Regions from separate parts of the Streptomyces sp. NPDC049687 genome, predicted to be linked through region 2. Evidence: riboswitches for the same ligand, from Rfam matches in the RefSeq annotation. Region 2 holds a riboswitch; each other region holds the start of a gene.
The links. A riboswitch is a leader RNA that binds a small molecule or an ion and turns the genes downstream of it on or off. The one in region 2 is predicted to bind cyclic di-AMP.

Region 1: it holds a riboswitch for cyclic di-AMP, as region 2 does, so the genes downstream of both, ACIBVL_RS18085 (NlpC/P60 family protein) here and ACIBVL_RS29530 (M23 family metallopeptidase) in region 2, are expected to answer to the same signal.
Region 3: it holds a riboswitch for cyclic di-AMP, as region 2 does, so the genes downstream of both, ACIBVL_RS09180 (peptidase) here and ACIBVL_RS29530 (M23 family metallopeptidase) in region 2, are expected to answer to the same signal.

What each region holds. Positions count from the first base shown of each region.
Region 1 covers NZ_JBITLN010000005.1:228,772-238,447, forward strand. The annotation lists gene pcrA (DNA helicase PcrA) at 1-1,950, opposite strand, end outside; cyclic di-AMP (ydaO/yuaA leader) riboswitch at 2,184-2,357, shown strand; gene ACIBVL_RS18085 (NlpC/P60 family protein) at 2,365-3,513, shown strand; gene ACIBVL_RS18090 (tellurite resistance/C4-dicarboxylate transporter family protein) at 3,754-4,740, shown strand; gene ACIBVL_RS18095 (hypothetical protein) at 4,718-5,071, opposite strand; gene ACIBVL_RS18100 (NlpC/P60 family protein) at 5,568-6,647, shown strand; gene ACIBVL_RS18105 (LuxR C-terminal-related transcriptional regulator) at 6,666-7,403, opposite strand; gene ACIBVL_RS18110 (PspC domain-containing protein) at 7,400-8,725, opposite strand; gene ACIBVL_RS18115 (PspC domain-containing protein) at 8,869-9,676, shown strand, end outside.
Region 2 covers NZ_JBITLN010000010.1:234,648-244,323, forward strand. The annotation lists gene ACIBVL_RS29515 (GNAT family N-acetyltransferase) at 1-840, opposite strand, end outside; gene ACIBVL_RS29520 (HPr family phosphocarrier protein) at 1,019-1,300, shown strand; gene ACIBVL_RS29525 (GntR family transcriptional regulator) at 1,518-2,213, opposite strand; gene ACIBVL_RS29530 (M23 family metallopeptidase) at 2,402-3,145, opposite strand; cyclic di-AMP (ydaO/yuaA leader) riboswitch at 3,159-3,324, opposite strand; gene ACIBVL_RS29535 (M16 family metallopeptidase) at 3,538-4,926, opposite strand; gene ACIBVL_RS29540 (M16 family metallopeptidase) at 4,923-6,266, opposite strand; gene ACIBVL_RS29545 (DNA topoisomerase (ATP-hydrolyzing) subunit A) at 6,609-9,065, shown strand; gene ACIBVL_RS29550 (CobW family GTP-binding protein) at 9,227-9,676, opposite strand, start outside.
Region 3 covers NZ_JBITLN010000002.1:896,076-905,751, reverse strand. The annotation lists gene ACIBVL_RS09200 (helix-turn-helix domain-containing protein) at 1-472, shown strand, start outside; gene ACIBVL_RS09195 (DUF6126 family protein) at 469-591, shown strand; gene ACIBVL_RS09190 (tyrosine-protein phosphatase) at 610-1,407, opposite strand; gene ACIBVL_RS09185 (alpha-galactosidase) at 1,630-3,735, shown strand; cyclic di-AMP (ydaO/yuaA leader) riboswitch at 4,040-4,197, shown strand; partial or broken gene ACIBVL_RS09180 (peptidase) at 4,202-4,531, shown strand; gene ACIBVL_RS09175 (M23 family metallopeptidase) at 4,850-5,197, shown strand; gene ACIBVL_RS09170 (DUF6250 domain-containing protein) at 5,406-6,128, shown strand; gene ACIBVL_RS09165 (SGNH/GDSL hydrolase family protein) at 6,238-7,023, shown strand; gene ACIBVL_RS09160 (TetR/AcrR family transcriptional regulator) at 7,063-7,737, opposite strand; gene ACIBVL_RS09155 (Glu/Leu/Phe/Val dehydrogenase dimerization domain-containing protein) at 7,785-8,966, opposite strand; gene ACIBVL_RS09150 (MBL fold metallo-hydrolase) at 9,094-9,676, shown strand, end outside.

The DNA.
Region 1 (9,676 bases), on a different contig from region 2:
GCCCTTGGCGGTGTGCAGGGTCATCAGGGTGATGACGCCGGAGCCGTCCTCGTCCTCGTCGGGGATCTGGTCGGAGTCGGCGACGAGCGCGACCCTCTCCAGGAAGTCGGCGAGTGAGCCGGACGTCTCGCCCTCGCCGGACTCCTGCTCGAACTCCAGGGCCACGGCGGCGAGTTCCTGGAGGTTCTCGATCCGCGTCTCGTCCTGCGGGTCGGTGGAGGCCTGCAACTCGGCGAGGTAGCCGGTGCGTTCCAGCACGGCCTCCAGCACGGTCGCGGGGCCCGCGCCGGACTCGACGATCGTACGGAGTTCCTCCATCAGCGCGTTGAACCGCTTCACGGCGTTCGTCGACCGCGCGGCCATGCCGTACGCCTCGTCGACGCGCTTCAGCGCCTGCGCGAAGCTGATCTTCTCCCGCTGCGAGAGGGCGTCGATCATCGCCTCGGCGCGGTCGCCGATGCCGCGCTTGGGGACGTTGAGGATCCGGCGCAGCGGGACGGAGTCCTCCGGGTTGGCGAGGACACGCAGGTAGGCCAGGACGTCCCGGACCTCCTTGCGCTCGTAGAAGCGGACACCGCCGACGACCTTGTACGGCAGGCCGACGCGGATGAAGACCTCTTCGAAGACACGGGACTGGGCGTTGGTGCGGTAGAAGACGGCGACATCGCCGGCCTTGGCGTCGCCCGCGTCCGTGAGGCGGTCTATCTCGTCGGCGACGAACTGGGCCTCGTCGTGCTCGGTGTCGGCGACATAGCCGGTGATGCGCGCGCCCGCGCCCGCGTTGGTCCACAGGTTCTTGGGGCGGCGGGACTCATTGCGCTCGATGACCGCGTTGGCCGCGCTCAGAATGGTCTGCGTCGAGCGGTAGTTCTGCTCGAGGAGGATCGTCGTCGCGTCCGGGTAGTCCTCCTCGAACTGGAGGATGTTGCGGATCGTGGCGCCCCGGAAGGCGTAGATCGACTGGTCGGCGTCACCCACGACGCACAGCTCGGCGGGTGGCACGTCGTAGTCGCCGGGCGGTACGTCGACCGGGTGCTCGGAGGTGCCGACCAGCTCCCTGACCAGGGCGTACTGGGCGTGGTTGGTGTCCTGGTACTCGTCGACCAGGACGTGCCGGAAGCGGCGGCGGTAGTGCTCGGCGACGTCCGGGAAGGCGCGCAGCAGATTGACCGTCGTCATGATCAGGTCGTCGAAGTCGAGGGCGTTCGCCTCGCGCAGCCGCGACTGGTACATGGCGTAGGCCTGGGCGAGGGTCTTCTCGAAGCCGTCGGTGGCCTGGGCGGCGAAGTCCTCCTCGTCGATCAGCTCGTTCTTCAGGTTGCTGATCTTGGCACTGAAGGACTTCGGCGGAAAGCGCTTGGGGTCGAGGTCGAGGTCGCGGCAGACCAGGGCCATCAGGCGCTTGGAGTCGGCGGCGTCGTAGATCGAGAAGGAGGAGGTGAAGCCCAGCTTCTTGCTCTCCCTGCGCAGGATGCGCACGCACGCGCTGTGGAAGGTCATCACCCACATCGCGTTCGCGCGCGGGCCGACGAGCTGCTCGACGCGCTCCTTCATCTCACCCGCGGCCTTGTTGGTGAAGGTGATCGCGAGGATCTGGCCCGGGTGCACGCCGCGCTCGGCGAGGAGGTGGGCGATGCGGTGGGTGAGCACGCGCGTCTTGCCGGAGCCGGCGCCGGCGACGATGAGCAGGGGGGTGCCGGCGTGGACGACGGCCGCGCGCTGGTTGTCGTTCAGCCCCTCGAGGAGTGCCGCCGTGTCGATCGCCGGGCGCGCGGCGCCGTCGCGATAGTAGGCGTCCCGGTCCGGTGGCACGTCGAACTTCCCGCCGAACAGATCGTCCGGAACCGATTCCGGAGTGTGATCGTCCTCGGGCGGTGGCGGGGGTTCCTCCCCGTGGCCGCGGGGGCCCTGGAGGTCCGCCAGGAAGCTGTCGTCAAAGAGGCTGCTCATCGCTCTCCGAGTCTAGGGTGCCCCACCGACAACGCGGACGCCGTCCCGGGAACATCCCCCGCCCTCACCTTCCGAGGCGGCCCTATCACAGCACGTGACCCCGCGTACGGGCTTTGCTCAAGGTAACGAAAATGTACCGGGCATATCGCCCATCAACCTTCACAGGGGCCACACCAGTTGGCTACCGTGCCGGGCAGGCCCTACGGATCCCCACCGGCGAACCTCGCCGGGCCGCACGGCCTCCGCCGAGTCCGGTGCGCCCCTGTGCGGCAGCCGGAGCCGGGGACCCACCGAACCCCTGGGGTGAATCGGCCCGCCTCCCCTCCCGGGACGGGCCGTAGGGCGCCCTTCCGAACCATCCGCCCGAACCCGACAGCTAACCCGGTAGGCGGACGATGGAAGGAGTCGCCTCTCTTGGCGTCGCAGCACCGCAAGCCGCGCTTCCCGGGCACACGCGTGGCAGGCATACGCACCCCCGCTCTCGCCACCGCCGCCCTCACGTCCGTGGCCCTGCTCTCCCAGTCGGCGAACGCCGCCCCGTCCGACGACGGCAGGCCGAGCCTGGAGGAGGTCGAGAAGAAGGTCGACGACCTCTACCGCCAGGCGGAGTCGGCGACCGAGAAGTACAACGCCGCCAAGGAGCAGACGACCAAGCAGCGCAAGCGTGTGGACGGCCTCCTGGACGACGTGGCCCAGCGCACCCAGAAACTCAACGAGGCACGTGAGGAGCTGGGTTCCTTCGCCGCCGCCCAGTACCGCACCGGCTCCTCCGCGCCCGACACGGCGACCTTCCTGCTCGCGGACTCCCCGCAGGACTACTTCGACCGGACGCAGCTGATGAGTCGGCTGACCGACCGCCAGAAGGGCGCGGTCGACGACTACGTCACCGAGCAGTCGGCGACGATGAAGAAGCGGCAGGAGGCCGCCGAGAGCCTCGCCACGCTCACCGACACGCAGAGCGACCTGAAGACCGCCAAGGCGACCGTCCAGAAGAAGCTCAGCGCGGCGCGCGAGCTGCTGTCGCAGCTGACCGCCCAGGAGAAGGCGCGGCTGGCGGAGATCGAGAAGCAGAAGCAGGAGGAGGCCGCGCGCCAGGCGGCGGAGCTCGCCCGGCAGCAGGCCGCCGAACAGACCGCCCAGCAGCAGAGCGCCGACTCCTCGGGGACCGCCGGCTCCTCGTCGTCCACGACGGACTCCTCGTACGCCACCAAGGCCCAGAAGGCCCTCGCCTTCGCCCGCGCACAGATCGGCAAGCCGTACGTCTGGGGCGCGACCGGCCCCGACTCCTACGACTGTTCCGGCCTCACGCAGGCCGCCTGGAAGGCGGCGGGCGTCACCCTCCCGCGCACCACCTACGACCAGGTGAACGCCGGCACCACCGTCTCCCTCGCCGACGCCCAGCCCGGCGACCTGGTCTTCTTCTACGACGACGTCAGCCACGTCGGCATCTACATCGGCAACGGCATGATGATCCACGCCCCGAAGCCGGGCGCGTACGTCCGCGAGGAGTCGATCTACTACGACGGCGAGTCGGGCATCCACAGCGTGGTCCGCCCGGCCTGAGGCACCGGTCGGCACGACCGGCCCGAGGCGCCCGCGCGGTGCACCCGGCCGAGGCGGGCGCGCCGGCCACGCACGCGCGTGGGCCGTTTTCTGTAGCTACGCGCGCGTACGGCCCGCGTGTGCCCCCCCCGCAACGAGCCGCTCGCCACGGCGGGTGGGGGCGCCCCCTCTGGGGGAGCGTGCCGGGCGTCGCGACGGGGCGAACGTTGCCTGCCCTGCCGCGGCACTAGCATCGGCCCCATGCCCGGCTCCTCCTCCCGTCGCGCCCGGTGGGCGCAGCGTCCGCCGGCGGCCGGCGCCGCCGTGCTGGCGACCGGCATCCTGTCGGTCGGACTGCAGTCGGCCGGGTACGGCGTCCTGTCCCGCGTCGCCCTGGCGCTGGCGGGCGCCGCCTGGGTGGCGCTGGGCGCGGACTTCGTCGTACGGCTGGTGCGGGAGCGCGAGCGGTGGTCGGCGGAGGCGGGTGCGCCGGGCGGACTGACCGCCGTGGCCGCCACGACCGTGCTCGGCACGCGGGTCTCGGCGCTCGGCCGGCAGAGCCTCGCCTGGGCGTTGCTGGCCCTGTCGGCGGTGCTCTGGCCGGTGCTGATGGCAGGAGTCGTACGGCATGTCGTACGGCACGTGGTGGGGCACCTGGGGCGGATGCGCGGGGACGTGTTCCTGTGCTGCGTGGCCACCCAGGGGCTCGCGGTGCTGGGCGCGACGCTCGCCAAGGCGGAGGCGGTGGCCTGGCCGGCGCACACCGCGCTGGTGCTGTTCTGGCTGGGGCTGCTGCTCTACGTGCCGATGCCGGCCCTGTTCGACTGGCGGCAACTGACCGAGGGCGCCGGGGACCAGTGGGTTGCGGGCGGGGCGCCGGCCGTCTCGGCGCTCGCGGGGGCGAGTCTCATCACCGCCGACCGCGGGGAGCTCTACCTGTGGAGCGCCGACGACAGGGGCGTTCTGCGGGTGGTGACCGCCGCGCTGCTGGTGCTCGCGCTGTGCTGGTACGCCGTTCTGCTCGTCGCGGAGGTACTCCGTCCGCGACCGCGCTACGACGTGCGGCGGTGGGCGACGGTGTTCCCGATGGGGATGACGGCGGTGGCGACGTCGGCCGTCGCCGCCGCCCTGCGCGTGCCCTGGCTGAAGGGGCCCGGGGAGGTGCTGCTGTGGGTCGCGGTGGCGGCCTGGCTGGCCGTGGCGTCGGCGGCGGCCGGCGCTCGGGTCAGGTCCACAGGACCGCGATGAAGACGTTCGCCACGGTCAGCAGGCCGACCAGGCCGAACAGGGGCTTCTCCACCTTCTCGTCGTCCCGCTTCACATAGACCAGGCCGAGGATCACGATCAGCAGCGCCAGCTTCACGCCGATCTTGATGTTGTTGACGGGCTGGTCGTCCGCCTGGTTGAGGCCCACCAGGATCACCCCGGTGACCAGCATCGTCGCCGCGCCGTGCAGCATCGCGGGAACGAAACGGGCCGTGCCCTGACCCATCGCCTTCATCTGTGTGAGGAAGCCACCGAGGAGCGCGGCGATGCCGATGATGTGCAGGCCGACGAAAAGATGGATGAGTACGTCCATGAGCCCGGATGCTAATCAGCCCCGCTCCGGCCACCCGACACCGGCCCCGCATACGTGATCGCGCCTGCATATATGCGTCCGTAGCAGCCGACCGTGCCGAAGTGCCCCGGAATCGCCGCATCGGTCACCGCGCCGCGCGAATCCGACGCCCCCGCCCGGCTCCCTGGGCAGAAACGGTCACCTGGTGATCCACTCGTGCCATTACCGCACATCGCGTTACCAACCCGACACAGACGGGCCTAGCGTCCTCCCCCAGGTGACCGGCTCCCCACCGCCGCCCGGACCAGGGGCGGCAGTCGGCCACCACCGCCGAAAGGTCCGGCGGCGCCCCGCTCCCCCTGTGCGGGCCGCCGCCGGACACGTCAGCCGCTCTCCTCGGCCGTCCGTCCGCTCCCCCGACGGCCGAGGGGTCGACTGACATCCCGTGGGTCCGTCCGACGACCGTCCGACGACCGTACGGCCGAGGCGGAGGTACGAAAGGACGTGCAAGTCCCACGTGGCAGCGCACCGCAAGCCCCGACAGCGCTCGCTCGGCGGCCAGACGGCCCGTTCGGCGTTCACCCTCGCCCTCGCCGGTGCGGCGACGGCCACGGCCTTCGACGGAACCGGACAGGCCGAACCGCAGCTGACCGCAGCGCAGGTCAAGGCCAGGGTGGACAAGCTGTACCAGCAGGCGGAGGCAGCCACCGAGAAGTACAACGGCGCCCGGGAGAAGGCGGCCGCCGCCGAGCAGCACCTGAAGACCCTGCGGGACGAGGCGGCACGCAAGGAGGAGAAGCTCAACTCGGCACGGGAAACGCTGGGTGCGATGGCGGCCGCGCAGTACCGCAGCGGCGGGCTCGACCCGGCCGTGCAACTGGCGCTCTCCGACGACCCCGACCAGTACCTCGACGGTGCCGCCTTCGCCGAACGCGCCGGTGACCGGCAGTCGGCCGCCGTCGCCCGGGTGCGTCAACAGCTGCGGGAGATCGAGCAGTTGCGGGGCGCCGCACGCATCGAACTGTCCTCCCTCAAAACCCGCCGGACGGAACTGGAGAAGCACAAGAAGACAATCACCGACAAGCTGGAGACGGCCCGCCGTCTGCTCTCCGGGCTGACGGCGGCGGAACGGGCCCGCATCGGCGCGGACCCGAGCGGCGGCGCCGGAAACGGCGACCGCGCCTCCCGGACCTCCAGCCCCCGCGACACCCTCCAGGCGCCCGGCACCGGCCCCACCGCCGCCCCCAACTCCCGTGCGGCCGAAGCCGTCGCCTTCGCCTACTCCAAGCTCGGCAGCCCCTACGTCTGGGGCGCGACGGGCCCCGACGCCTTCGACTGCTCGGGCCTCGTCCTGGCCGCCTACCGCTCCGCCGGAATCTCCCTGCCCCGCACGACCTACGCCCAGATCGGCGCCGGCCAACGCGTCTCCCGCTCCGAACTCCTCCCGGGCGACCTGGTCTTCTTCTACTCCGGCATCACCCACGTCGGCCTCTACATCGGCAACGGCCGGATGATCCACGCCCCGAACCCGTCGGCCCCGGTACGCATCGCCCCCATCGACGAGATGCCGTTCGCGGGGGCGACGCGGGTGGTGTGAGGCCCGGTCGCCATGGCGTCAGACCAGTCGCCGCGCCGTCGCCCACCGCGTCAGCTCATGGCGGTTGGACAGCTGGAGTTTGCGGAGCACCGCCGAGACATGGGACTCGACCGTCTTCACCGAGATGAACAACTGCTTGGCGATCTCCTTGTAGGCGTAGCCACGGGCGATGAGGCGCAGCACCTCGCGCTCCCGCTGGGTGAGGCGGTCGAGGTCCTCGTCGACCGGCGGCGCGTCGGTGGAGGCGAACGCGTCCAGGACGAACCCCGCGAGACGAGGCGAGAAGACCGCGTCCCCCTCCTGCACCCGGAAGACGGAGTCGACCAGGTCGGTCCCCGTGATCGTCTTGGTGACGTACCCCCGGGCGCCACCCCGGATCACCCCGATCACATCCTCCGCCGCGTCCGAGACGGACAGGGCGAGGAACCGCACCGGCCGCTCGGCGTCGCCCATCAACGCGGCGCAGCGTCGCAGCACTTCGACCCCGCCGCCACCGGGCAGATGGACGTCGAGGAGGACCACCTCGGGCCGGGTCGCGGTGATGACGGTGACCGCCTGGTCGACGTCCGCGGCCTCACCGACGACCTCGACGCCGGTCTGCTCGGTCTGGCCGATCTCGGCCTGCACTCCCGTGCGGAACATACGGTGGTCGTCGACGAGGACCACGCGCACGCGCCGCCCGCCCCTGTTCTCGCCGGAGGTCCGCGCCGGCTCGGCCGCCTCCGCCGTTCCGTTCGCCTCGGTCGGGTCGCTCATGACTTCTCCGCCCTCTCCATCTCCAGCTCGACCTCCGTGCCGCCGCCCGGGACCGCCCGCAGCCGCGCCGTGCCGCCGTTGCGCTCCATGCGGCCGATGATCGATTCTCTAACGCCCATGCGGTCGGCGGGTATCGAGTCGAGGTCGAAGCCGGGGCCGCGGTCCCGGACGGACACGAAGACCGTCCTGCCCTCGACTTCGGCGTAGACCTGCACGGCGCCGCCCTCGCCACCGTACTTGGCGGCGTTCACCATCGCCTCGCGCGCGGCCTGCATCTGTGCGCCGACCCGTTCGTCCAGCGGGCAGTCGCCCACGACCACGACCTCTATGGGGACGCCGTGCTTGTCCTCGACCTCCGCCGCGTTGCGCCGGACCGCGTCGGCGACCGTGGTGGGCTCGTCCGCCTCGTCCTTGCCGGTGCCCTCGGGCTTGTAGAGCCAGGTGCGCAGGTCGCGCTCCTGGGCACGGGCGAGTCGGCGCACCTCGTTGGCGTTCTCCGCGTTGCGCTGGATCAGGGTCAGGGTGTGCAGCACTGAGTCGTGGACATGGGCGGCGACCTCGGCACGCTCCTGGGCCCGGATGCGCATCAGGCGCTCCTCGGAGAGGTCCTGGGTCATCCGGACCAGGTAGGGCCCGGCCAGGAGCGTGATGCCGACGAGCACGGCGAGCGCGGCCTGCAGGACGGAGTCGAGGTGGGCGGCGGAGCCCTGCAGGACGAAGATGCCGGAGACACCGGCGGTGACGAGCAGGACACCGGCGCCGGCGCGCAGGAGCGTGAGCGTACGCCGTCTGCGGCCGACCTCGACCCAGCGGGCCCGGCGGGCGTTGTCCGCCTGGCGCCAGACGAGGGCGACACCCGCGCCGACGAGGACGGCGGGCAGGAGATACGCCTTGGCACCGCTGCCCAGGTTCACGTTGCTCACGAAGACCAGAGCGACGACCACCATGAGGAGCAGGGCGACGATCTGGCCCCGGTCCGGTCTGCGCGCGACGAGTCTGCGGCGGCCGTCGGACGCGGTCTCGGTGGTGACGAGGGACGGGGGCTTCTGGTCGCCGACGCCGCCGACGCCGAGCGGCACGAAGAACCAGAAGGCCGCGTAGAGCAGGGCGCCGAGGCCGTCCGCCATGAACAGGCCGACGAAGACGAGCCGCACCCATACGACGGGCAGCCCGAGATGCCCGGCGAGCCCCCGCGCCACGCCACCCAGCCAGCGTCCGTCGCTGCTGCGGTAGAGCTTGCGCGGCGGCCGCGGTTCGGCGAGTGGTGCTGCTGCGGCTTCCGGCATGCCAACGATGGTCACACGGCGGGCGGGGCCGGGCATCAGGGTTCTCCCCGGAGACGCCCCTGATCTTCGGCCCCGCCGCAGGTCGAACGCCTCCCGGGCCCGGGCTCAGGGCCGATATCAGGGTCCGACCAGGGTCATACCGACTGCCGCCGGGGCCGTGCGCCCGCCACCATGGACTCATGACAGATCACCAGCACGCCGCGGACGCCGTGCCCGACGGGGGCACCGCGCCCGACGCGGCCACGGAGGAAAAGGGCGCGGGCTTGGGTGCTGGAACCGGCACGGCGGCGGTACCGGGCGCGGGCGAAGGTGCCGAGGCGGTCGAGCGGCCCGCCGGGTTCCGGCGCGACCGGCGGCACAAGGTGCTCGCCGGGGTGTGTGCGGGGCTTGGCCGGCAGTGCGACATGGACCCGGTGATCTTCCGGATCACCCTCGCCGTGCTCTCCGCGACCGGCGGCATCGGCCTCATCTTCTACGGCTTCGCCTGGCTCTTCGTCCCCTACTCCGGCGAGGACCAGAACGAGGTGCGCAAGCTGCTGACCGGCCGCGTCGACGGCCAGGCCCTCGTGGCCGTGCTGTTCGCACTGGTCGGCTGCGGGGTGTTCCTGTCGATGCTGACCAACGGCGGCGTGCTGACCTTCGCCGTCGTCCTCTCCCTCCTCCTCGCGGGCGCCGGCTACTGGTCGCGGCACCGGGACTCCTCGGACTCTGACCCACTGGCCGCGCAGGCCGTCGCCGACGCCCCGCCGGAGGCCCAGGCCCCGCCGGTCCCGGCGGCCTACCCCTCCTGGTGGCGCGACCCCATAGTCAAGGACGGCACACACGTCGGGGGCACCGGCTATCTGTGGGGCCCGCGGGATCCGCGCGACCGGGACATCGCGGCGGCCATCACCGTCAACCTCCTGGGCCCCGGCCGCCACCGCGAGCACATACGCACCCCGCCCGGCCGCTCCCCCGCACCCCGCGGCCCCCGCTGGACAGGCGGCT
Region 2 (9,676 bases):
GGCGACGATCGCGAGGTCGACGGGCTCGGCGATGTCGCGCACGGAGCGGTGGGCGGGGATCCCGTCGATCTCCTTCAGGTCCTCGGGGAACGCCCGGTTCACGGCGTGGAGAGGTCCGGTGAAGCCGGCTTCCCGGAGGTTGCCGAGGACGCTGCGGCCGACGCCGCCGGGGGCGCGGCCGGTGCCGACGACGGCGACGGAGCCGGGCGCCAGCAGTCGCCGTACGGAGTGGGACTCGGCGCGCTGTTCCCGCGCGCGCTGCACGGCCAGGGAGCGTTCGGTGGGTTCGAGGTCGAACTCCAGGCGGACGACGCCGTCCTCGAAGCTGCGCTGCTGGGTGTAGCCGGCGTCCGTGAAGACCTTGATCATCTTGGTGTTGGCGGGGAGCACCTCGGCGGCGAAACGGCGGATGCCGCGCTCGCGTGCGACGGCCGCGATGTGTTCGAGGAGCGCGGAGGCGACGCCGCGCCCCTGGTGGGCGTCCTGGACGAGGAAGGCGACCTCGGCCTCGTCGGCGGGCGCGGAGGCGGCCATGCCGTCGGCGCCAATGCGGTCATAGCGTACGGTTGCGATGAACTCGCCGCCGACCGTGGCCGCGAGTCCCACCCGGTCCACAAAGTCGTGGTGCGTGAAGCGGTGGACGTCCTTGGCGGACAGTCGCGGGTAGGGCGCGAAGAAGCGGTAGTACTTCGACTCGTCCGAGACCTGCTCGTAGAAGCTGACCAGGCGCTCGGCGTCATCAACGGTGATGGGGCGGATGCGCGCGGTGCCGCCGTCGCGCAGCACCACGTCGGCCTCCCAGTGGGCGGGGTACTCGTGCCGGTCCGAGGCGCTCTGCATGGGGCCCAGAGTACGGCTCGCGTACGACAACGGCGCGAGGCAGTCTGTGGAGGACGGAAGCCGGATCGAGGCCGCGATCAGGCGACCGCACGAGGGACGGGACGTATGACCCGTTCCTCCCACGCTTCACGTGTGGAACACTGGTCTAGACAACATGAGAACCGAAGGGCAGCAACACATGGCTGAGCGCCGCGTCAACGTCGGCTGGGCCGAGGGCCTCCACGCCCGCCCCGCCTCCATCTTCGTCCGAGCCGCCACGGCCGCAGGCGTCCCGGTGACGATCGCCAAGGCAGACGGCAATCCCGTCAACGCGGCCTCCATGCTGGCCGTCCTCGGCCTCGGCGCCCAGGGCGGCGAGGAGATCGTCCTCGCCTCCGACGCCGAGGGCGCGGACGTCGCCCTCGACCGGCTGGCGAAGCTGGTCGCCGAGGGTCTCGAGGAACTCCCCGAGACCGTCTGAGTCACACGCGAAGCCGCGTCGCCCTCCCGGGCGGCGCGGCTTCGCCATTTTTCGCACGGACTTTCGCAGCGGCTCCACGGGAATTACCGGCGGCATAACCGGAAATCCGCCTCCGGGCACACGAAGAGCGCACCACCGGAAATTCGCGGCGCGCGAGCGTAAGGGCAGCGGAAATATCTCTCCGCCGAATATCCCTTCTTTGTATACGGCCCCCGTGTTAATGCCGCAGACCCGTCATGTTTACGGGAGGTTGCGAAGTCCTCACGCGGTCGACGCGCTCCGCGCCGCCGGAGAAACGCAACCGGTGAGCGGCCGTCGCACGCTCGGTGTGCAGCGCCGTGACCGTCCGGGCGCGCTCCTGGTCGCCGCGCGCCACCGCGTCCACGATCGCGCCGTGCTCGGCCCAGGACTCCACGGGGTTGGCCGGCGCCTCCACCGTGTACATCCAGGCGATCTTGTGGCGCAGCTGGGTGAGCATCGACGTCAGGGCGTGGCTTCCGGAGGCCTGGGCGAGCGTCTCGTGGAACCAGCCGCCCAGGGAGCGCAGATCCTCACTGCTGCCCCTCCTGGCCCGCTCCTGGCCCAGCCGGACGAGGCCGCGCAGCACCTTGAGATGGGCCTCGGTGCGCCGCTGCGCGGCCCGGGCGGCGCCGAGCGGCTCCAGGAGCATGCGCATCTCCAGCAGGTCGGCGGCCTCCTGCTCGGTCGGTTCCGCGACGCAGGCGCCCGCGTGGCGCCGGGTGACGACGAAGCCCTCGGCCTCCAGAGTGCGCAGCGCCTCCCGGACGGGGACACGGGAAACGCCGTAGCGGCGGGCGAGGAGTTCCTCGGTGAGGCGGCTGCCGCGCTCGTAGACACCCGCGACGATGTCGTCCCGGATGGCCGTGCACACCGAGTGCGCCGGAATACGCATGACCGACCTCCGCCTTAATCCCCGTGAAACGTCGACGATTGACGTGTAGTCCGTGACTCTATTGCAATGAGCCGGAATTTCCGACGGCGGACCGGAATCCGGGGATATTTTTTGGCCAGCGGGGCGTCCGAAACGGCGAAAGCCCCGGCCGAGTGGGCCGGGGCTGGACGATCTGTCGCCGTGTGTCGTCAGACGTTCACGCCGTGCTTGCGGAGGTAGGCGACCGGGTCGATGTCCGAGCCGTACTCCGCGGTGGTGCGCGCCTCGAAGTGCAGATGCGCGCCGGTGACGTTGCCGGTCGCGCCGGACAGGCCGATCTGCTGGCCGGGGGTGACCTTCTGGCCCACCGAGACGCCGATGGACGACAGGTGGCCGTACTGGGTGTACGTGCCGTCGTTCATCTTGATGACGATCTGGTTGCCGTACGACCCGCCCCAGCCGGCCTCCACGACGGTGCCCAGGCCGACCGCGTGCACGGTGGTGCCGCTGGCGGCGTGGAAGTCGATGCCGGTGTGGCTGCCGGAGGACCACAGGGAACTGCTGGCCTGGTAGCCGGTGGAGACGTACGAGCCGGTGATCGGCAGCACGAAGGCGTTCAGCCGCTTGCGCTCCGCCTCCCGGGCGGCACGCACGCGTGCCTCGCGCTCCTCCACGGCCTTCTTGGCGGCCGCCTCGCGAGCGGCCTCCTCGAAGGCGGCCTTCTTCTGCACGGCGACCTGGTCGTCGATCTGCTCGGCGACGGCCTCGCCGGCGGTGACGACCGGGATCAGCCCGGTCTGCTCGGGAGTCGGCTCGGCGGCGAAGGCCGGGGCGGAGGCGACGGTGGCCATGACACCGGTGGTGGTGAGCGCCGCGACACCCACCGCGCGGGTGGTGGTGCGCTGCATACGGCTCGCGCGACGGTGCTTCCCGGTGGCGTAGGTGAACGCCATGAAGTTGGGCGGTCCTTTCCTTCCCTCTCGCCTACCGGGTTAGCTGACGGGTTCGGAGCAGGAAGGTCTCCTACGGGCCCCCTCGCGGCATGCGCGGGCGTCCGATTCACCCCAGGGACTTCACATGGGTCCCCGGCTCCCCTGGCTCGCGCCGTACGGGGACTCGGCGATGACTGTCCGGTGCCGCGGGTGCGGCGCACTGCCTGACGAACAGCCCGCATGAAGCTATGCGGGGCGGCCTTCAATCCTCAAACGGATCGCGGTTTTTGTAGCGCATCCCACAGGGCAGACAGGCAACCTCCGCCCCAATTCGGACATCTGGAGGCCCTGGTGACGGTTCCGTCCACCAGGGCCCCCACGCGTGCGTGCCGTTGGGCGCGACTGCTCGACGTCTACTCCGCGGGTACGACCTTGACCTCGCCGATGCCGAGCGCCTCGACCGCCTCCTTGATCTGTGCGGCGTCACCGACGAGGACGGTCACCAGACGGTCCACCGGGAAGGCGCTCACGGCCGCCGCGGTGGCCTCGACGGTGCCTGTCGCGGCGAGCTGCTGGTACAGCGTCGCCTGGTAGTCGTCGGGCAGGTACTGCTCCACCTGGTCGGCCAGCGTGCTGGCGACGGCCGCCGCGGTCTCGTACTTCAGCGGCGCCACCCCGACCAGATTCTGCACCGCGACATCGCGCTCGGCGTCGGTCAGGCCCCCCGCGGCGAGGGTGCGCAGCACCTTCCACAGGTCGTCCAGGGCGGGGCCGGTGTTCGGGGTGTCGACGGAACCGCTGATGGCGAGCATCGCGGCACCGGAGCCGTCCGGGGCGGACCTGAGGACCTGCCCGAACGCGCGCACCCCGTAGGTGTAGCCCTTCTCCTCGCGCAGGACGCGGTCCAGGCGGGAGGTGAGGGTGCCGCCGAGGCAGTACGTGCCGAGCACCTGGGCGGCCCACACGCGCGCGTGCCGATCGGCGCCGATACGGCCGATGAGCAGCTGCGTCTGGACGGCGCCGGGGCGGTCCACGATGACGACACGGCCGGTGTCGTCGGCGGTCACCGGCGGCACGGGCCGCGGCTGGCCCGGGGTGCCCGTCCAGGCGCCCAGGGTGTCGCCGAGGAGCGCGGCCAGGTCGACGCCGGTGAGGTCGCCGACGACCACGACGGTGGCCGTGGCGGGCCGGACGTGCTTCTCGTAGAAGGCCTGTACGGCCGCGGAGTCGATCTTCTCGACCGTCTCGGCGGTGCCCTGGCGCGGGCGCGACATGCGCGCGGCCGCCGGGAACAGCTCCTTGGAGAGCTCCTTGGCGGCACGGCGGGAGGGGTTGGCCAGCTCGTGCGGGATCTCGTCCAGGCGGTTGCGGACCAGGCGCTCGACCTCGCTCTCGGCGAACGCCGGCGCGCGCAGGGCGTCGGCGACCAGTCCGAGCGCCTTGGGCAGGCGGGAGGCGGGCACCTCCAGGCTGAGGCGGACGCCGGGGTGGTCGGCGTGCGCGTCGAGGGTGGCGCCGCAGCGCTCCAGCTCGGCGGCGAACTCCTCGGCGGAGTGCTTGTCGGTGCCCTCGGAGAAGGCACGCGCCATGATCGTGGCGACGCCGTCCAGGCCGGCCGGTTCGGCGTCCAGGGGCGCGTCCAGGAGGACCTCGACGGCGACGACCTGCTGGCCGGGGCGGTGGCAGTGCAGGACGGTCAGGCCGTTGTCCAGCGTGCCGCGCTCGGGCGCCGGGAACGCCCACGGCTTGGCCTCGCCCGCCCGGGGCTGGGGGTGGAAGTCCATCGTGGCGAGCTCGGTCACTGGGCCGCCTCCTCGTTCTCGTCCTGGTCGGCGGGGGCTTCGGGGGCGGTGGGCTCGTAGACGAGCACCGCGCGGTTGTCGGGGCGCAGGCGGGCCTTGGCGACCTCCCGCACCTCCTCGGGCGTGACGTCCAGCACGCGCTGGACGGCGGTGAGGGCGAGCTGCGGGTCGCCGAACAGGACGGCGAACCGGCACAGTTCGTCCGCGCGGCCGGCGACGGTGCCGAGCCGGTCGAGCCACTCGCGCTCCAACTGGGCCTGGGCCCGCTCCATTTCCTCGGCGGTCGGGCCCTCCTCGGCGAACCGGGCGAGCTCCTCGTCGATGGCGGCCTCGATCACGGGCACCTCGACGTCGCCGGAGGTCTTGACGTCAAGCCAGCCGAGGGAGGGCGCCCCGGCGAGCCGCAGCAGGCCGAAGCCGGCCGCGACGGCCGTACGGTCGCGGCGCACCAGCCGGTTGTAGAGGCGGGAGGACTCGCCGCCGCCCAGGACGGTGAGCGCCAGGTCGACGGCGTCGCACGCGCGCGTGCCGTCCTGCGGCAGACGGTAGGCGGCCATCAGCGCGCGGGCCGGGACCTCCTCCTCGACGACCTCGCGCAGCTGCTCGCCGATGATGTCCGGCAGCGAGCCGTCGCGCGGCTCGGGCTTGCCGTCGTGGCCCGGGATGGAGCCGAAGTACTTCTCGATCCAGGCGAGCGTCTGCTCCGGGTCGATGTCGCCGACGACCGAGAGGACCGCGTTGTTGGGCGCGTAGTACGTCCGGAAGAACGCGCGCGCGTCCTCCAGGGTCGCCGCGTCCAGGTCGGCCATCGAGCCGATCGGCGTGTGGTGGTAGGGGTGACCGTCCGGGTAGGCGAGGGAGGTCAGCTTCTCGAACGCGGTGCCGTACGGCACGTTGTCGTAGCGCTGGCGGCGCTCGTTCTTCACGACGTCGCGCTGGTTCTCCATGGACTCGTCGTCCAGGGCGGCCAGCAGGGAGCCCATGCGGTCGGCCTCCAGCCAGAGGGCGAGCTCCAGCTGGTGGGCGGGCATGGTCTCGAAGTAGTTGGTGCGCTCGAAGCTGGTGGTGCCGTTGAGGGAGCCGCCGGCGCCCTGGACCAGCTCGAAGTGGCCGTTGCCCTTGACCTGGGCGGAGCCCTGGAACATGAGGTGCTCGAAAAGGTGAGCCAGGCCGGTACGGCCCTTGACTTCGTGGCGCGAGCCGACGTCGTACCAGAGGCACACCGCCGCGACCGGGGTCAGGTGGTCCTCGGAGAGCACCACGCGCAGGCCGTTGGCCAGGCGGTGCTCGGTCGCTGTCAGGCCCCCGGAGCCTGCCTGGGCTGTGGCCGTGTGACCCATGGGCATGTACGTCCTTCCGATCGCGGACGCGGTCGTGGAAACCGCGCGTTTCCTGCCGGTCCTGTCACTGTATGCAAGCGTGCGGTCGGTCGGCGAAGTTCCCGGAGGTCGTACGCCGAGAGCGAGAAACCGTGACAGGGAGCGCCCGGCGGGGATGGCGTACCCTGCGGGCAATCATGAGAGGGCCGTCCCCTGTCACCGGGCCGGGCAGCCCTCACCGACCGCCGGCCCGCGCCGGGTCCGGTGGGCGGTACCGGGTCCTGAGCCCGCCTTGTCAGTGCCACGGTCCACAATGGACCGCGTCAGATCCCGTCAACACGCTTCAGCAAGGAGCCGGCAGCGATGGCCCGCCGCAGCACGAAGACCCCGCCGCCCGACGACTCGTACGAGGAGCGGATCCTCGACATCGACGTCGTCGACGAGATGCAGGGCTCCTTCCTCGAGTACGCGTACTCGGTCATCTACTCCCGAGCCCTGCCGGACGCCCGCGACGGCCTCAAGCCGGTGCACCGCCGCATCGTCTACCAGATGAACGAGATGGGGCTGCGCCCCGACCGCGGCTATGTGAAGTGCGCACGCGTGGTCGGCGAGGTCATGGGCAAGCTGCACCCGCACGGCGACGCGTCGATCTACGACGCCCTGGTGCGCATGGCCCAGCCCTTCTCCATGCGCGTGCCCCTCGTCGACGGCCACGGCAACTTCGGCTCCCTGGGCAACGACGACCCGCCGGCCGCCATGCGGTACACCGAGTGCCGCCAGGCCGAGGCGACGAGCCTGATGACGGAGTCGATCGACGAGGACACCGTCGACTTCGCGCCGAACTACGACGGCCAGGAGCAGGAGCCGGTGGCGCTGCCGGCCGCCTTCCCGAACCTGCTGGTCAACGGCGCGTCGGGCATCGCCGTCGGTATGGCCACGAACATGCCGCCGCACAACCTGGGCGAGGTCATCGCGGCCGCCCGCCACCTGATCCGCTACCCGAACGCGGATCTGGAAGCCCTGATGAAGCACGTCCCGGGCCCCGACCTGCCCACCGGCGGCCGGATCGTCGGCCTCTCCGGCATCCGGGACGCCTACGAGACGGGCCGGGGCACCTTCAAGATCCGCGCCACGGTGTCGGTGGAGACCGTGACGGCCCGCCGCAAGGGCCTGGTCATCACCGAACTGCCCTTCACGGTCGGCCCCGAGAAGGTCATCGCCAAGATCAAGGACCTGGTCGGCTCGAAGAAGATCCAGGGCATCGCCGACGTCAAGGACCTCACCGACCGCGCGCACGGCCTGCGCCTGGTCATCGAGATCAAGAACGGCTTCGTGCCGGAGGCGGTCCTGGAGCAGCTGTACAAGCTGACGCCCATGGAGGAGTCCTTCGGCATCAACAACGTGGCGCTGGTCGACGGCCAGCCGCTGACGCTGGGCCTGAAGGAACTTCTGGAGGTCTACCTGGACCACCGCTTCACGGTGGTCCGCCGGCGCAGCGAGTTCCGCCGCGGCAAGCGCCGCGACCGGCTGCACCTGGTGGAGGGCCTGCTCACCGCCCTCGTCGACATCGACGAGGTCATCCGGCTGATCCGCTCCAGCGAGAACAGCGCGGAGGCGAAGCAGCGCCTGATGGAGCGTTTCTCGCTCTCGGAGATCCAGACCCAGTACATCCTCGACACGCCGCTGCGCCGCCTCACCAAGTTCGACCGCATCGAACTGGAGGCGGAGAAGGAGCGGCTCAACGCGGAGATCGCGGAGCTGACCCGGATCCTGGACTCGGACGCGGAGCTGCGCAAGCTGGTCTCCGCCGAACTGGCCGCGGTGGCCAAGAAGTTCGGCACCGAGCGCCGTACGGTCCTGCTGGAGTCCTCGGGCTCCCCGGCCCCCACCGTCCCGCTGCAGGTCGCGGACGACCCCTGCCGGGTCCTGCTGTCCTCCACCGGCCTGCTGGCGCGCACGGCGAACGGCGAGCCCTTCGCCGAGGACGAGGACGGCAAGCGCGCCAAGCACGACGTGATCATCTCGGCGGTGCCCGCCACCGCGCGCGGGGAGATCGGCGCGGTCACCTCGACGGGACGGCTGCTGCGGATCAACGTCGTCGACCTGCCGCAGCTCCCGGACACGGCGTCGGCGCCGAACCTCTCGGGCGGTGCGCCACTGTCGGAGTTCGTCTCCCTGGAGGGCGACGAGACACTGGTCTGCCTGACCACGCTCGACGAGTCGTCGCCGGGTCTGGCGCTCGGCACGGAACAGGGTGTGGTCAAGCGCGTGGTGCCCGACTACCCGTCCAACAAGGACGAGTTGGAGGTCATCACCCTCAAGGAGGGTGACCGGATCGTCGGCGCGGTCGAGCTGCGCACCGGTGAGGAGGATTTGGTCTTCATCACCGACGACGCCCAGCTGCTGCGCTACCAGGCCGCGCAGGTGCGCCCGCAGGGCCGTCCGGCGGGCGGCATGACGGGCGTCAAGCTCGCCGACGGCGCGAAGGTGATCTCGTTCACGGCCGTGGACCCTGCCGCGGACGCGGTGGTCTTCACGGTGGCGGGCTCGCGCGGCACGCTGGACGACTCGGTCCAGACGACGGCCAAGCTGACCCCGTTCGACCAGTACCCGCGCAAGGGCCGCGCCACCGGCGGGGTGCGCTGCCAGCGGTTCCTGAAGGGCGAGGACTGCCTGTCCTTCGCCTGGGCGGGCCCCGTCCCGGCGAAGGCCGCGCAGAAGAACGGCATGCCGGCCGAGCTCCCCGAGATCGACCCGCGCCGCGACGGCTCGGGCGTCTCGCTGGCGAAGACGGTGGGCGTGGTGGCGGGGCCGGTCTAGGGCCTGTCCGGCGGATCATGCCGCAGACGCGGGGCTTGGCACGCCCATCTGCGGCGTTGTCGTCGGTTGCCGACGCTCCGCGTCGACGCCCGAGTGGGGGGCACCCCCTCCGGGGGAGCGTGCCGGGCGTCGCGACGGGGTGAACGTTGCCTGCCGCGGCACTAGTAGGGCTCGGTCACTCCCCCGGGATCCATGGCGTCTTCCGGATCCTGTACGTAGCGCAGGACGCCCCACATGCCGTGCTCGTCGGCGTGGGGGGCGTCGCTCGTGCAGGCCTGGAGTTCCTTGCCGAGGCCTTCCGCGTCGATGTCGGAGCCGATGAGGACGAGCTGGGTGAGGCGGTTCTGGGCGGTTTCCCAGGGTTCCGGGTAGAAGCGCAGAAAACGGCCGACGGCGTGCACGGCGTACCGGTTGGCGGGATCGTGCGGGCCGAAGTCGACGTATCCCTTGATCCTGTACAGACCTTCGGGCCGGCTGTCGAGGAACGCCATCAACCGACGTGGGTCCATGGGGGTTCCGGAGGTGAAGGAGCAGCTGTCGTAGGCGGTGTGCAGGTGGTCGGCGTGCGCAAAGTGCCCGTCGTGCTCGTACAGGTCGTCGAAGGACAGCTG
Region 3 (9,676 bases), on a different contig from region 2:
GGAGACCGGGCAGCGCCAGCCCTCCCTGCCGATGCTGCTCGCACTCGCGCGTGTCTACGGTACGACGGTCTCCGAGCTGCTGGGCGAGACGGTCGCCGACCGGGACGCCGTAGTCCGCGCCGCCGACATGGAACCGACCCACGCGGGCGGCTGGACGTACTGGCAGGCCGGCGCGTCCGGGCGCGGCATGCAGGCCCTGCGCGTGCATGTCCCCTACGGCTCCCAGGGCGACATCGTGCGGGTGCACCCGGGGGAGGAGTGGCTGCACGTCCTGCGGGGGCGGCTCCGGCTGCGCCTCGGGGACACCGCCCATCTGCTCGGGCCCGGTGACAGCGCGCACTTCGACTCGCTGACCCCGCACCGCCTCGCCGCGCAGGACCCCGACGGGGTCGATCTGCTCTTCGTCCACACCCTGCTGCAGAGCCCGACGGCCACGCTGTGTCTGGGCCCCACCCCTGGAGAGATGCCATGAGCGACATCGAGGAACGGTTCCCGCGCAGCCTCTGGATCCGGCTGATCATCTACATCGCGGTGGGGCACGTCCTCGCGGCGTTCATCTGGCTGCTGTTCGAGGTGGGGGCGAACCAGTAGCAACCTCCGGGGGCCGTCTCAGTCGAGCAGCCGCTCCCGCAGCCGCTCCCTGGTCTCGGGCGCGAGCCCGAGGCCCCGTTCCAGGTAGGTGTCCACGTCGCCCCAGGTCTCCTCGATGGTCTCCATCGCCGTCATGAGGTACTCCTCGCGGGCGTCGAAGAGGGGGCTGAGCAACTCCATCACCTCGGGGGTGTAGGCGGTCTCCGGCGAGCCGCCCCGGCGGACCTTGTAGCGGCGGTGCTTGGCGTTGGACTCCAGGTAGTCCGCGAGGATCGCCTCCTGCCGCACGCCGAGGGCGAGCAGTGTCACCGCGATGGACAGGCCGGCGCGGTCCTTGCCGGCCGCGCAGTGCATCAGGGCCGGGACGCTGTCCTCGGCGAGCGCGTGCAGCACCCGCGAATGCTCGGCCGTGCGCTGGGTGATGATCTTGCGGTAGGAGGCGATCATCCGGCCGACGGCCTTGCCGTCGCCGAGTGTCCGGCGCAGCTGCTCGATGTCGCCGTCACGGACCATCCGCCAGAACTCGGCGCCGTCCGCCGGGTCCGACAGCGGCATGTTCACATTGCGCACGCCCGGCAGCTCGACGTCCGGGCCCTCCAGCTTGTGGTCGGCCGCGTTGCGGAAGTCGAAGATCGTGTGCAGACCCAGGGAGGACAGGAACGCGGCGTCCTCGTCGGTCGCGTGCGCGAGATGGCCGCTGCGGAACAGCACACCGTGCCGCACCCGCCGCCCGTCGACGGTCGGCAGACCGCCCACGTCACGGAAATTGCGCACACCGGCCAGCTCGGGCTCGGTCGACGGGATCTGCTGCGTCACGGGGCTCCCTCCCGGGTCGGGCACCGCCGGCGCGGCTCGTGGTGGCCGACGGGACCTCCTCGACGATACGACATGGCTTCCTTGGGCAACTGGTTGTCCACAGGGGGACGAGTCCTCTCGTCTCCCCAGGTGAACGGTTTCTCCACAGACGTTGCCGGGCAGGGCGCGCGCATCCGATGATGTTGGGGCTTGATCGCACCTGTTCGAATCAGTGGGGGTTTGATGCCCGAGACCGTGAAGCCCGAGATCGCCGCGGGCGACCGCACCTGGCTCCTTTCGGGGCCGACGAGCAGCTACGCCCTCCACCTCACCGAGGCCGACGAGCTGATCCATCTGCACTGGGGGCCGAGGATCGCGCTCGCCGACGCCGAGGCCCTGGCCGCCTTCCCGCGCCAGGGCCGCGCGTCCTTCGAGGCCCCGCTGGACGGCCACGAGGAGTACCCGGCGGAGGGCGGCCCCCGCTTCGTCCGGCCCGCCCTGTCCGTGCGCACCCCCGAGCGCCGGGGCACCGAGTGGGTCTTCGAGGCGTACGAGACCGACGACGCCGGAGACCCCGAGGGCGCCGGGCTGCGCCTGCGCTTCCGGGACGGGGGACTGGCGATCACGCTGCACTACCGGATGCGGGGCGATGTCGTAGAACGCTGGACGACGCTCCTCAACGAGGGCGAGGAGCCGGTGGAACTGCTGCGCGCCGACTCCGCCACCTGGACGCTGCCCGAGCGGGACGGCTGGCGGCTGTCCCAGCTGCACGGCCGCTGGGCCGCCGAGTCGCGGCTGGTGCAGGCCCCCCTCACCTACGGCGAGAAGGTCATCGGCAGCCGCCGCGGCCACACCGGCCACCAGCATCTGCCCTGGGTCGCCCTCGACACCGACGCCACCGAGGAGCGCGGCGAGGTCTACAGCTGTGCCCTCGGCTGGTCCGGCTCCTGGCGCATCGCCGTCGCCCAACTCCCGGACGCGCGCGTGCAGATCACCGGCGGCGCCGGCTACGACGACTCGGGCCTGTTGCGCCTGGCGGCGGGGGAGTCCTTCACCACACCCCTCTTCGCAGGCCTGTGGAGCGACGGCGGCCACGGTGGCGCCAGCCGGACCTGGCACTCCTACCAGCTCGCCCACATCGTCCCGGACGCCGGGCAGGACCGGCCGGTGCTCTTCAACTCCTGGGAGGCCACCTTCTTCGACATCTCCGAGGAGCAGCAGGCGACCCTGGCCCGGCGTGCCGCCGCGATCGGCGTCGAGCTGTTCGTCGTCGACGACGGCTGGTTCGGGGCCCGCACCGGAGACCACGCCGGGCTCGGCGACTGGCGGCCCAACCCGGACCGCTTCCCGAAGGGCCTGAAGCCCCTCGCGGACTACGTGCACGCGCTGGGCATGCAGTTCGGCATCTGGGTCGAGCCCGAGATGGTCAACCCGGACAGCGAGCTGTACCGGGCCCACCCCGACTGGGTTCAGTACCAACCGGGACGAAAGCGGACGGAGTTCCGCAATCAGCTGATGTTGAACCTCGCGCGCGAGGACGTCCAGGAGTACCTCTGGCAGCAGCTCGACGGCCTCCTCTCCAGCGCCCCCATCGACTACGTGAAGTGGGACTTCAACCGCTGCTTCACCGACGCCGGCTGGCCGGACGACCCCTACCCGCAGCGCCTCTGGGTCGACCACGTGCGAGCCCTGTACGCCCTCCTGGACCGGCTGCGGGCGGCCCACCCGGGTGTCGCCTTCGAGTCCTGCTCCGGCGGCGGCGGACGGATCGACCTCGGCATCCTGAGCCGCACCGACCAGGTGTGGACCTCCGACAACACCGACCCCCTGGACCGGCTCGACATCCAGCACGGCTTCAGCCAGATCCACCCCGCCCGCGTGATGGCCGCCTGGGTCACCGACAGCCCCAACACCCAGCTGAACGGCCGGATCAGCTCGCTGCGCTTCCGCTTCGTCAGTGCCATGGCCGGTGTGCTCGGCGTCGGCGGGGATCTCTCCGAGTGGACCGAGGAGGAGCTCGCCGAGGCCCGTGAGTGGGTCGGCCTCTACAAGGAGATCCGGCCCCTGGTGCAGCACGGCGACCTGTACCGGCTGCGACCCCCGACGGGCGGCCTGAGCGCCGTCCAGTACGTCCGCGGTGACGAGACCGTCGTCCTCGCCTGGCTCCAGGCGCAGCGCTACGGCGAGCCCGTTCCCGCGCTGCGGCTGCGCGGCCTGGACCCGACAGCATCGTACGAATGCCGTGAAACGGGCGAAGTTCACCGGGGGGCGGTGCTGCTCCACCATGGGCTGAGGACCGGGCTGCGCGGCGACCTTGATGCGACGGTTATCCGACTGCGTCGCATCTGAGGTTTCTGTCCGAAATGAATCCTTAGTTCCAACTCGCTCTGCAATAAGGGATCCTGGAGAGGTGTCACGTGAGCAGCGTCATATTCGTGACCCTATGTCGTCCGTCATGTCCACGTAATCACTGGGCTTTTCCAGGGCGTTAGCCCAAAAAACGTGTGCTGGATGCACGGAGCGTCACCGGGAATTCTCACAGCGGATCAAGAGAAAGGCGTTGTCGGGGCAACCTCTGCTTGTTCCCGTGCGTCGTGGTCGCTTACGTTCCACACCAATCCGGACGGACGCCCAATCCTGCCGCCGTCCGGAATCCGCACACTCACCCGTACACGGCAGGAGCGGGGGACCCACAGGTAGAACCGCCTGTTCCGGTCCCGGAACAGGCTTGGGGTAAAGCCGCGCCTCGGCGCGGCCGGGCATCTCCAGTCCGCACCCGACAGCTCACCTCGCAGGCGCCGGAGAGGAATTCGTCATGCCCGCGAAGGGTAAGCACCGCCGCCCGAAGACCCAGCGCTTCACCCGTTCCATAGCCGTCGCCGGAACCGGTGGCGCAGCTCTCGCCCTTCCCCTCATGGGCGCCACCGGCGCTCACGCGGCCACCACGGAATCCGTTTCACAGACCGTTTCCCAGCCGGTCGCGCAGACGGTTTCCCAGTCGGTTTCGCAAAAGGCCGTCGAGGCCGCTCCGGTGACCCGGAAGACCGCCGCCGCGAAGACCTACACCGTCCGGGCCGGCGACTACCTCTCGAAGATCGCCGACGAGCAGAACGTCGGCGGCGGCTGGCAGAAGCTGTACGCGGACAACCGTGAGGCCGTCGGAGACGACCCCTCGCTGATCCACCCCGGCCTGAAGCTGTCGATCGGCAGGAAGGCCGCGTCCGGCGCCAAGTCCTCGTCCGGTTCGTCCGGTTCGCCCTCTTCTTCCTCGACCTCGTCCTCGTCGTCCTCGTCCTCGTCGTCCTCGAAGACCTCCGACTCGAAGGCGTCGTCGTCCTCGTCCTCTTCCTCTTCCTCGAAGGCGACCACCCGGGCGGCCGAGAGCGGCGCCAGTACCTCCAGCGGTTACACGCTCCCCGTGGCCGGCGCGACCGTCGGAACCGGTTACCGCGTGGCCGGCAGCATGTGGTCCAGCGGCTACCACACCGGTGTCGACTTCGTCGTCCCGACCGGCACTTCCCTCAAGGCCGTCGCCGCGGGCACGGTCGTCTCCGCCGGGTGGGGCGGCGCGTACGGCAACCAGGTCGTCATCAAGCTCAACGACGGCTACTACGCCCAGTACGCGCACCTGTCCCAGCTCTCCGTCTCGGCCGGCCAGACCGTGACCGCGGGCCAGCAGGTCGGCCTCTCCGGCGCGACCGGCAACGTGACCGGTCCGCACCTCCACTTCGAGATCCGCACCACGCCGAACTACGGCTCCGACGTGGACCCGGTCGCCTACCTCCGCTCCCACGGCGTCGCCGTCGGCTGACCCCGCCGACGACGACCTCCGTCCCCCACGCCTGACACGCGGCCGAAGGCCGGACCCCGATCCCCGGGTCCGGCCTTCGGTGTGTCCGGATGCCGCCACTTCGCCCCGTCGACAGACGGGACGGAAGAGCGACATAGTGATTCCCGATCAGGGAGCAAGCGCTTTCTGCAGAGGCTGTCCACGAGCGGGAGTGAAGGAGTCGATCGACATGACGACCAGGCGCAGAGCACTCGGAGCCCTCGCCGCAGGCGCCGCCCTGGCCGCCCTCGCCCCCGCCGGGGCGGCCGGTGCCTCGCCCCGGCATCGCAGGCTCGTCGCCCACGACGACTTCCGCCGCGGCCTGCGCCAGTGGGTCGTGGAGCTGGAGAACGGCGGGACCGTCACGGCCTCCCGGGGGATCCTGGAGGTCGATGTGCCCGCCGGGGCGACCGTCTGGTTCAAGCGGTCGCTCCAAGGGCCGTACGTCCTCGAATACGTCGCCACGCCCGTCTCCGCGGGCGGGGTCAACGACCGCGTCTCCGACCTCAACAACTTCTGGAACGCCGTAGACGTCCGCTCCCCTGACGACCTCTTCGCCGTCCGGCGCGGCGGCGCGCTCGCCGAGTACGACTATCTCAAGACCTATTACGTCGGTTACGGCGCCAACACCAACACCACCACCCGGCTGCGCCGCTACGTCGGCCAGGCGGGCGTGCGGCCGTTGATCCACGACTACACCGAGCCGCTGCTCGTCGCGAACGAGCCGAACCACGTACGGATCGTCTCCGATGGCTCCACCGTGCGGTGGTGGAACAACGGGCGGCTCGTCTTCGACTACGCCGACCCGGAGCCGTACCGGGGCGGGCACTTCGCCTTCCGGACCACCTGGAGCCACTTCCGGATCAGTGACTTCCGGGTCTGGTCCCTATTCCCTGATGGGCACATTCTTTAGGAGTGGCTTATCTCACCGTCCGTCAACCCTTTCCTACGATCGCGTAGGTCACTTTCGAGGGGAATGATGATCCGCTGTGGCAGACGATTCGAAGAGTGACAACAGATCAGTGATCGGGTCGTACGTGGCGGTGGGGGACAGCTTCACCGAGGGCGTCGGCGACCCCGGCCCCGACGGGGCGTTCGTCGGCTGGGCCGACCGGTTCGCGGTACTGCTCGCCGACCGGCGCCCCGAAGGCGACTTCACCTACACCAACCTGGCGGTGCGTGGGAAACTGCTCGACCAGATCGTGGAGGACCAGCTTCCGCGCGCCGTCGAGCTCGCCCCGGACCTGGTGTCCTTCTGCGCGGGCGGCAACGACATCATCCGGCCCGGGACCGACCCGGACGAGGTGGCCGAGCGCTTCGAGCGCGCGATCGCCGCGCTGACCGCCGTCGCCGGGACGGTCATGGTGACGACCGGCTTCGACACCCGGGGTGTTCCCGTGCTCAAGCACCTGCGCGGGAAGATCGCCACGTACAACGGGCATGTGCGGGCGGTCGCGGACCGGTACGGGTGTCCGGTGCTCGACCTGTGGTCCCTGAAGTCCGTGCAGGACCGGCGGGCTTGGGACCACGACCGGCTGCATCTGTCTCCCGAGGGGCACACGCGGGTGGCGCTGCGGGCCGGGCAGGTGCTCGGGCTGGAGGTGCCGGCGGATCCGGAGCAGGCGTGGCCGCCGCTGCCGCCCCGGGGGACGCTTGAGGTGCGCAGGGACGACGTGCAGTGGGCTCGGGAGTACCTCGTGCCGTGGATCGGGCGGCGGCTGCGGGGGGAGTCGTCGGGGGACCATGTGACGGCGAAGGGCGCGCTGTCCCCGGACGACATCAGGATGCGGATCGCCGCGGTGGCGTGAGGCTTCGGGCGCGGCGGGGTCCTTCGCCCCCCGCCGCTCCTACCCGTTCCCGTCCCCCGGGGGCTCCGCGCCCGGACTCCCGTCCGGGCCTCGAGGGGCCTCGTCCTCGGCCGCCGGACGGGTCGAGAGCTCCAGTTCTCGTGACAGTGCCGCGTCCACCCACTCCTGCGCCCTGGCCCGGGAGACCGCGCCCTCGTAGGACGTCAGTTGGACGGCCAGGCCGTCCAGGAGGGCGGTCAGGCGCAGGGCGGTGGCGGACGGGTCCGGGCAGGTGAACTCGCCTGCCGCCACGCCCTCGGCGATCACCGCGGCCAGGGCCGCCTTCCACTCCCGGTCGAGGTCGCGGGCGACCTCCCGCAGCGCGGGCTCGCGCAGCGACACCGCCCAGCCCTCGATCCACAGCCGCCACCCCTTGGCCTGGCCGGTGGGCGCGTACCAGCGCACCGCCGACCGCAGGCGGCGCAGCGCCGTCGAACGGCGGCCGAGCAGCCTGCGCAGATGGGCCAGGTCGTCCTCGGCGGCGTACTGGAAGGCGGCGGCGACCAGCTTCTCCTTCGTCGAGAAGTGGTAGAGGACCAGCGCGTTGCTCACGCCGAGCGCCGCGGCCACGTCGGCGATCCTGACCGCCGCCACGCCCCGCGCCTCGATCTGCTCGATGGCGGCCCGCAGCAACTCCTCGCGCCGCTCGGCCACGTTCAACCGGACCCTCGCCACGCGCTCACCCTACACAGGGCCTGGGCCCTCGACCTGCGCCGACGTCCTCAGCGGTATCGGCCGAAGCGCTCCGCGATCACCGGCAGGCGCTCCGCCGCGATCGCGTGCGCGGCGGAGCGGGCAGTCGTGCCGTCCTTCGTCGCACGCGTCAGGACCAGCTCCACCAGGGCGCGCATCGAACGGCGCGTGTACGTGAAGGCCTCCTCCGCGTCCGCGCCGATGTCGCCGAACAGCGTCCACCACCACCAGGCGTTCGTCCCTGAGTTGACGACCACGTCCGGCAGGACGCTCACCCCGCGCGCGTGGAGCAGCGCCTCCGCCTCCGGCAGGACCGGCATGTTGGCCGCCTCGGCGATCCAGCGGGCGGTGATCCGCTCCTGCTCCTCCACCCCGATCGCGTAGGACACGGCGGCCGGCACCAGCACCTCCGCCGCCACCGACAGCCAGGCGTCGCCCGGCAGCTCGCGGTCGGCGGGGCGCAGGACCGCCCGGTCCACGGTGCCGTGCCCGTCCCGCGCGGCGAGCAGCGCCTCCACGTCGAGTCCGTCGGGGTTGGCGATCGTGCCCTTGACGTCGGCGACGGCCACGACCGTCAGCCCCGCGCGCGCGAGGAAGCGGGCCGTGGCGCCGCCCATGGTGCCGAGCCCCTGGAGCGCGACCCGTGTCCCGGCATACGGCACCCCCGCCCGGTCCAGGGCCGTCAGCACCGACTCGGCGACGCCGCAGCCGCCGACCAGCTCGTCCAGGCCGATGCCGTCCACCTCCACCTCGAAGGCGTCCGCGAGCCGGGCGCGGGCCGCCGTCTCGTCGTCGAGCAGCGGGTAGACGGCCTGCACGGACGAGACGAGTCCCGCCTCGGCGGCCGCCCGGTCCACCAGGTCCTGGGTCAGCCCCAGGTCCTCGCCGGTGGTCCAGCAGCTCTCCACGTACGGCCGCACCGCCCGCAGGTAGCGGACCAGCAGGCCGTACGCCTCCGGGTCCCGGGGGTCGCAGTCGATACCGCCCTTGGCGCCGCCCAGGGGGACGTAGCGCGCCCGGGGGTCGTAGTGCAGGGCCTCCTTGAGGCTCATCCCGCGCGCGAGGCCCGTCACCTCCTCCAGCGTGCAGCCCGCCCGCATCCGCAGACCCCCGCTGCACACACCGCGCACCAGCCGGTCGACGACCAGATGGCCCTGACGGCCGGTGATGTCGTCCGTCCAGGTGAGGGACACCAAAGGGGCGGCGGTCATGAGGTCTCCTCGAACGGCGTGTTACTGAACAGTGGGTCAGTATCGGGAGGTGGGGCGAGGGCTGTCAACGCGCTGCCGTAGGGGGCGACCATAATGGAATGCCTCAGCGACTCCACCTGGAGGTACCGTGTCCGGTTTCCGTTCCCTGAGCTCCGGGCTCCGTGGCTTGCAGCCCGAGGCCTTCGGCGCGGATCCGAGCGGTGAGCGCCTGGCGCGCATCCGCAGATCGCCCCACTTCGAGGACGGGGTCTTCCAGAACCCCGGCGGCCCCGCTCGCACCCGCCCCTCGGGTTCGATGCTGGACTTCGCCAAGGTCTTCTTCGACAAGGAGCAGCGGCCCCGCCGCGCCCCCGCGGGCACGGTCCCGGTGCACGCCACCACCCTCGCCGACCTCGCCAAGCCCCCGGCCACGGGACTGCGTGTGACCTGGATGGGCCATTCCAGCGTGCTCGCCGAGATCGACGGGCAGCGCGTGCTGTTCGACCCGGTCTGGGGCGAGCGCTGCTCACCGTTCTCCTTCGCGGGGCCCAAGCGGCTGCATCCGGTCCCGCTCCCGCTGGCCGCCCTGGGCCCGGTCGACGTCGTCGTCATCTCGCACGACCACTACGACCACCTGGACATGCCCACGATCAAGGCGCTGGCCGGCACGGACACGCTCTTCGCGGTGCCGCTCGGCGTCGGTGCACACCTCGAACACTGGGGCGTGTCCG